2 regions of the Cobetia sp. 4B genome follow, and region 2 is predicted to be linked to the other one. Evidence: predicted binding sites of a transcription regulator. Region 2 holds the regulator's gene; the other holds the start of a gene.

Region 1 (3,426 bases), 930 kb from region 2:
ACGGGTTGGCCGTCGGATCCGGGAAACGCGCCTCGACACGCTTGCCTTTCGGGCTGGCGGTGTACGGGATACGGATGGAAGCGGAACGGTTGCGGGCAGAGTAAGCCAGCATGACCGGCGCTTCGAAGCCCGGCACCAGACGCTTGTAGGAGTTGGTGGACGCATTGGTGAAGGCGTTCAGGGCACGAGCGTGCTTGATGATGCCGCCAATGTAGTAGAGGGCCATTTCGGACAGACCCGCGTACTCGTCACCGGCGAACTGGTTGTCGCCATCCTTCCAGAAGGACTGGTGAACGTGCATGCCGGAACCGTTGTCACCGACCAGCGGCTTGGGCATGAAGGTCGCGGACTTGCCGTAGGCGTGAGCCACGTTGTGGATCACGTACTTGAGTTCCTGAACCTCATCGGCCTTCTTGACCAGGGTGTTGAACTTGACGCCGATCTCGTTCTGGCCGGCGTTCGCCACTTCGTGGTGGTGAACTTCGACTTCCTGACCGATGGCTTCCAGAGTGTTGCACATGGCAGCACGGATATCGTGGAAGCTGTCGATCGGCGGGACCGGGAAGTAGCCGCCCTTCAGACGCGGACGGTGACCCAGGTTGCCGCCTTCCGGCGTGGAATCGGTCGCCCAGGCACCTTCTTCGGAAGAGATCTTGAACATGGAACCGTTCATCTCGTTCTTCCAGTGCACTTCGTCGAAGATGAAGAATTCCGGCTCCGGACCGAAGAAGGCGGTGTCGCCCAGACCAGTGGACTTCAGGAATTCCTCGGCACGCTTGGCGACGGAACGCGGATCGCGCTCATAGCCCTGCATGGTGGCCGGCTCGATGACGTCGCAGCGCAGCACCAGGGTGGTGTCTTCGGTGAACGGGTCGAGGAAGGCAGTGCCGTCGTCCGGCATCAGGATCATGTCGGATTCGTTGATGCCCTTCCAACCTTCAATGGAGGAACCATCGAACATCTGGCCGTTCTCGAAGAATTCCTCATCCACTGTACGCGCCGGGATGGAGACGTGCTGCTCCTTGCCCTTGGTGTCGGTGAAGCGCAGATCAACCCACTTGACTTCGTGTTCTTCAATCAGGGCAAGTGTCTTCTCAGCCATGGTAATTCTCCGATGGAGCCGGCGGCTCTGGTTACAGTTGGTGTCAGCGTTGTCTGGGGTTATTGCTCTATTTTGTAAGCCTTTTCTCTCATGGTCGGCGTCGTTATGCCAGCCATCAGACAGGATGCTCTAACAATGCAGCGAGCGTGCCAGAATGGCGCACGCCGCAGCGCTAATTTCAGTAAGCTCATGAATATGCTGAAAAAAAACATCACCATCTTCATGCATGCAGCACGAAAACCCGACCAAAGATGGGCCGACAAGGTGCAAAAATTCTTGCCGCGCAGTGCAGATTCATCATTTGAGTGCACCAAAAAACGCCATTGCTCCACATTGGTGCAAAACACTGAATCCCGGGGATTTCTCCGCTCACACCCGATGATCACGTCAGCATCACATTGCGGTCATTTCTTTCTTTCATCCTCATGTTTGCCTCGACTCACAAGTTTTTTTCATCCGCGACAAGGGCGCGGAAAAGACTTGAGAGACAACCATTTGGGCACTTCAGGCCAACTGAAGGCACTCGCTGACTCGCCTCGTGAATGCACGATGCTGGCAGGAGGCATGCCATGCCCCCTATAATGCGCCCCAAATCACAAGCGCCCGGTACGCGAGCGCCCATTTTCCGCACAGGTTCCCGTCGTGATCGAGAAACTTCGCAACATAGCCATCATCGCCCACGTTGACCACGGTAAAACTACCCTGGTCGACAAGCTCCTGAGTCAGTCTGGCACCCTGGACCGCAAGGCCGAGGGTCAGGAACGCATCATGGATTCCAACGACCAGGAAAAAGAGCGCGGCATCACCATTCTCGCGAAGAACACCGCGATCCAGTGGAACGACTACCACATCAACATCGTGGATACCCCTGGGCACGCTGACTTCGGTGGCGAAGTCGAGCGCGTGATGTCCATGGTCGATTCCGTGCTGCTGCTGGTCGATGCCGTCGATGGCCCGATGCCGCAGACTCGCTTCGTGACCCAGAAGGCATTCGCCCAGGGCCTGAAGCCGATCGTCGTCGTCAACAAGATCGACCGTCCGGGCTCTCGTCCTGACTGGGTCGTTGACCAGATCTTCGATCTGTTCGACAACCTGGGCGCGACTGACGAGCAGCTCGACTTCCCGATCATCTACTGCTCTGCCCTCAACGGCATTGCCGGTATGGATCCGGAAGACCTGAAAGACACCATGGACCCGATGTTCCAGTCCATCGTCGACATCGTCGAGCCGCCGAAGGTCGAGCTGGACGGTCCGTTCCAGATGCAGATCTCCGCACTGGACTACAACAGCTACGTCGGCGTCATCGGTCTGGGTCGCATCAAGCGCGGCGCCGTCAGCCCGGGTCAGCAGGTTTCCATCATCACCAAGGAAGGCGCTGTCCGTAAGGGCAAGATCGGCCAGGTCATGACTCACATGGGTCTGGACCGCGTGCAGACCGACAAGGCGACTGCCGGCGACATCGTCTGCATCACCGGTATCGAGAACCTCGCGATCTCCGACACCATCTGCGACACCGCCACTGTCGAGGCGCTGCCGCCGCTGACCGTCGATGAGCCGACCGTCTCCATGACCTTCCAGGTCAATGACTCTCCGTTCGCCGGTCAGGACGGCAAGTTCGTCACCAGCCGCAACATCCGTGAGCGTCTGGACCAGGAACTGATCCACAACGTCGCACTGCGCGTCGAACAGGGCGAGACTCCGGAGAAGTTCGTCGTCTCCGGTCGTGGTGAGCTTCACCTCTCCGTTCTGATCGAATCCATGCGTCGTGAAGGCTTCGAACTGGCCGTGGGCCGTCCGGAAGTCATCATCAAGGAAATCGACGGCAAGAAGCAGGAGCCGTACGAAGAAGTCATCATCGACTGTGAAGAGCAGCACCAGGGCTCCATCATGGAAGAGCTGGGCTACCGCAAGGGCGAGCTGACCAACATGAACCCGGATGGCAAGGGTCGTGTGCGTCTGGACTTCATCATCCCGTCTCGCGGTCTGATCGGCTTCCGTGGTCAGTTCCTGACCCTGACCTCCGGTACCGGCATCCTGACCAGCCGCTTCGATCACTACGGTGATCTGAAGGAAGGCGCAGGCGTCGAGCGTCGCAACGGTGTCATGATCTCCATGGTGCCGGGCAAGGCACTGTCCTACGCCCTGTACACCCTGCAGGAACGTGGCAAGCTGATCATCGGTCACGGTACCGAAGTCTATGAAGGCATGCTGGTCGGTATCCACAACCGTGCCAATGACCTGGTCGTGAACCCGACCAAGGCCAAGAAGCTCGATAACATGCGTTCTACCGGCAACGATGAAAACATCGTGCTGACGCCGCCGAT
Region 2 (3,426 bases):
CGTGGTTCAGTGCTTGTCTTCAACTCAGTGAGGGGTAACGGAGTGGACTTCAAGGGCATGTCTGGCGGGTGGTGCGTGAAAGACGCGCAAGAAGGCGGGTTTTCGTCGCCAATCCCTGCATGTACGTCGCCTTTCAGACGATTCGATTGCGTGGAGCAAGCGGCGTTCCGGGAGGTTCTTCGGGTGTCTTCCAGGTGCAATACGCGCAAAAGTGACTTTAAAAACATGCGATTGACGGTAAATGACGCTGCCGGAACGGCGTTTTTTTGCCGTCATTCTGCGCGCTGTCATGGGCCATGACGGGCAATTGACGAGCGGTTGCCGGAATGACATGGCGCGCGACAGGCGCACCACTGCCCGCGAAGTCAGAGGCTGATGAGCGGAAAAGCCAACGCTTGAGGTTGGCGGCGGCTGCCATTGTGGAGGTGAGAGCAGGGCATGGCAGCCGCAGGTGACGCGTCAGGCCAGACGCTTGCGCTCGCTGGAGGAGGGGATGCCCATCGCTTCGCGATACTTGGCCACGGTACGGCGTGCGACCTCGATGCCATCGCTGGCGAGCAGATCGACCAGCCGTGAGTCGGAGAGAGGCTTGCGGGCCGGCTCTTCCGCGATCAGCTTGCGGATGCGGGCACGAATGGCGGTGCTTGAGTGGGCGTCGCCACTGCCGCTGCCACCGACCTGGCTCGAGAAGAAGAACTTGAGCTCGAAGACGCCGCGCGGGGTGTGGATGTACTTCTGGGTAGTGACCCGCGAGATGGTCGATTCGTGCATCTCGACCACTTCGGCGATGTTGGCCAGAATCAGCGGCTTCATGCCTTCCTCGCCTTGCTCGAGGAAGTCGATCTGGCGCGCCATGATCTCGCGGCCGACCTTGAGCAGGGTGTCATTGCGCGATGACAGGCTCTTCATCAGCCAGCGGGCTTCCTGCAGGTTGTCCTTGAGAAAGGTGTTGTCGGCGGACTTGTCGGCACGCTTGATCAGCGCGGCGTATTCCGGCTGGATGCGCAGCTTGGGCAGCGCTTCCGGGTTGAGCTCGACCTGCCAGCCATGGCGGGTATGGCGCACCAGCAGATCAGGGATCACGTAATCGCTGGCGGGCTCGCCCCAGGCGGATGCCGGACGCGGATCGAGCGCGCGCACCAGGCGGATGACGTGGTCCAGCTCGTCATCGTCAAGGCTCAGGCGGCGCTTGAGCAGCTTGCGATCATCGTTGCCCAGTGCCTCGAGGAATTGACGTACCAGGCGGCGTGCCTGCGCCAGCAGCGGCAGATCATCCGGCAGCAGCGCCAGTTGTAGCAGCAGGCATTCGCGTAGGTCACGGGCGAAGACGCCGGTCGGGTCGAACTGCTGCATACGCAGCAATACCTGCTCGAGCTCGGAGGCCTTGAGGCCGGGCAGGCCCTGGCCACGCAGGCCATCGACCAGCTCATCGAGAGACAGGCTCAGATAGCCGGCACCGTCGACGGCATCGATCAGGCTCTCCGCCATCTGGCTTTCACGGCCATCGAGGTCGGTCATCGCCAGCTGCCAGCGCAGGTGGTCCTGCAGGCTCTCGACGCTGGTATTGCGATCGAAGTCCGGCCCTTCTTCACTCCCGCTGCCACTGCCGGAGCTGGTCAGGCTACCGGCGTGGTCCTGGTAGAGGTCCGACCAGTCACTGTCGAGGGGGTATTCCTCGGGAATCTCGCTCGAGGAGTCGGCAGTGGAGATCTCGCTCGAATCCTGTGTCTCGACGACATCCAGCGACTCGTAGTCCTCGTCGAGCTCCAACATGGGGTTGGACTCGAGGGCTTGCTGAATCTCCTGACGCAGGTCGAGCGTCGACAGCTGCAGCAGCTGGATCGCTTGCTGGAGCTGCGGCGTCATGGTCAGCGAGGTGCCGAGGCGGAGTTGCAGGGTGGGTTTCATGGAGTCAGTCAATTCACGGCAAAGGAACGTGCTTACTACGCTATACCGTGACTCGGGGCACTGACAAGTGGTTGTCGTGAATATTCAAGCAACTTGCATGCCATGTTTCCACCAAGGTGGTATGGACGTCATGCATGCGTCTGATGTCAGACATGAAAAAGCCGCTACGCGATAAAATCACGCAGCGGCTTTTGAAGCTTTTGCCTCGCGAGGACTCAGCGCAGCCGCTGACCCTAGAGCGTGAACTCGTGACCCAGGTAGACGTCGCGCACCTGCTGGTTGGCCAGGATGGAGTCCGCGTCACCGTGGGCGATGATCTGGCCATCGCCGACGATATAGGCGGTGTCACAGATATCGAGTGTCTCGCGCACGTTGTGGTCGGTGATCAGCACACCGATGCCACGATCGCGCAGTTGGCGCACGATGCTCTTGATCTCGCCCACCGAGATGGGGTCGACGCCGGCGAAGGGCTCATCGAGCAGTACGAAGTCCGGCTCGGTGGCAAGCGCCCGGGCGATCTCGACCCGTCGACGCTCACCACCGGACAGGCTCATACCGGCGCTGGCGCGGATGTGCGTGATGCTGAATTCCTCGAGCAACTCTTCAAGGCGTGCCTTGCGGCCATTGCGATCCAGGTCCTTGCGGGTCTCCAGAATCGCCATGATGTTGTCGGCCACCGACAGCTTGCGGAAGATCGACGCTTCCTGCGGCAGATAGCCGATGCCGGCGCGTGCACGCTGATGCATGGCGGCAGCGGAGAGGTCCTTGTCATCGATGGAGACGTTGCCGGCATCGGCGCGCACCAGTCCGACGATCATGTAGAACGAGGTCGTCTTGCCGGCGCCGTTGGGGCCCAGCAGGCCGACGATGTCGCCCTGGCGGATCTCCAGCGAGATGTCCTTGACCACCTTGCGGCCCTTGTAGGCCTTGGCCAGATGGCGAGCGCTCAGCGTACGTGGAGTAGCAGCAGTCATGACTCAGTTTTCCTTGCTGGCATTGGCGCCGCGGGGCGTCAGAGTCATGTGCACGCGACCGCCTTCGGTCTGCTGTGCCGTCTTGCTGTTGTTGGCGTTCACCTGGCGCTTGTCGAGGAAGTACTCCACGTAGCCGCCTTCGAAGGTGTCATCGCCTTTCTCGAGACGCGCGTTGCCGACCAGCTCCACGCGGCGCTCCAGTGCATGGTAGCGGATGGTGTCGGCCCAGCCCTTGACCAGCTCCTCGTCGGGTGCGGGTTGCTGTTCCAGGTAGGCACGCTTGCCGGTGGCCTTGACCAGCGAGATCTCGCCGCTGCCGGCGCGGCTGATATCGACGCGGCTGGCATCGAGTTTCATGCTGCCCTGGCGCATTTCCACCTGGCCGGTGTAGGTGGCGGTACCGGCCTTGTCATCAAGCGACAGGGCGTCCGCGGCGATGTTGATCGGCTGGCTGGCATCGCTGTCCAGCGCCATGGCGGCCGGGGCGAAGGTGGACATGCCCAGTGCCAGGCAGAGCGCCATGACACCGCTGTTGAGGGTCTGG

Evidence for each region. Region 2 encodes sigma-54, which starts transcription at its own class of promoters, with help from an activator protein. Its sites were predicted from a motif close to TGGCACNNNNNTTGCTNT; they were not measured.
Region 1: the regulator sigma-54 is predicted to act here: its motif matches at 1,237-1,254, upstream of glnA (glutamate--ammonia ligase).

The regions. Positions count from the first base shown of each region.
Region 1 is NZ_CP059843.1:4,204,495-4,207,920, forward strand. It holds gene glnA (glutamate--ammonia ligase) at 1-1,102, opposite strand, end outside; gene typA (translational GTPase TypA) at 1,745-3,426, shown strand, end outside.
Region 2 is NZ_CP059843.1:815,618-819,043, forward strand. It holds gene H2O77_RS03435 (RNA polymerase factor sigma-54) at 460-1,908, opposite strand; gene lptB (LPS export ABC transporter ATP-binding protein) at 2,142-2,882, opposite strand; gene lptA (lipopolysaccharide transport periplasmic protein LptA) at 2,886-3,426, opposite strand, start outside.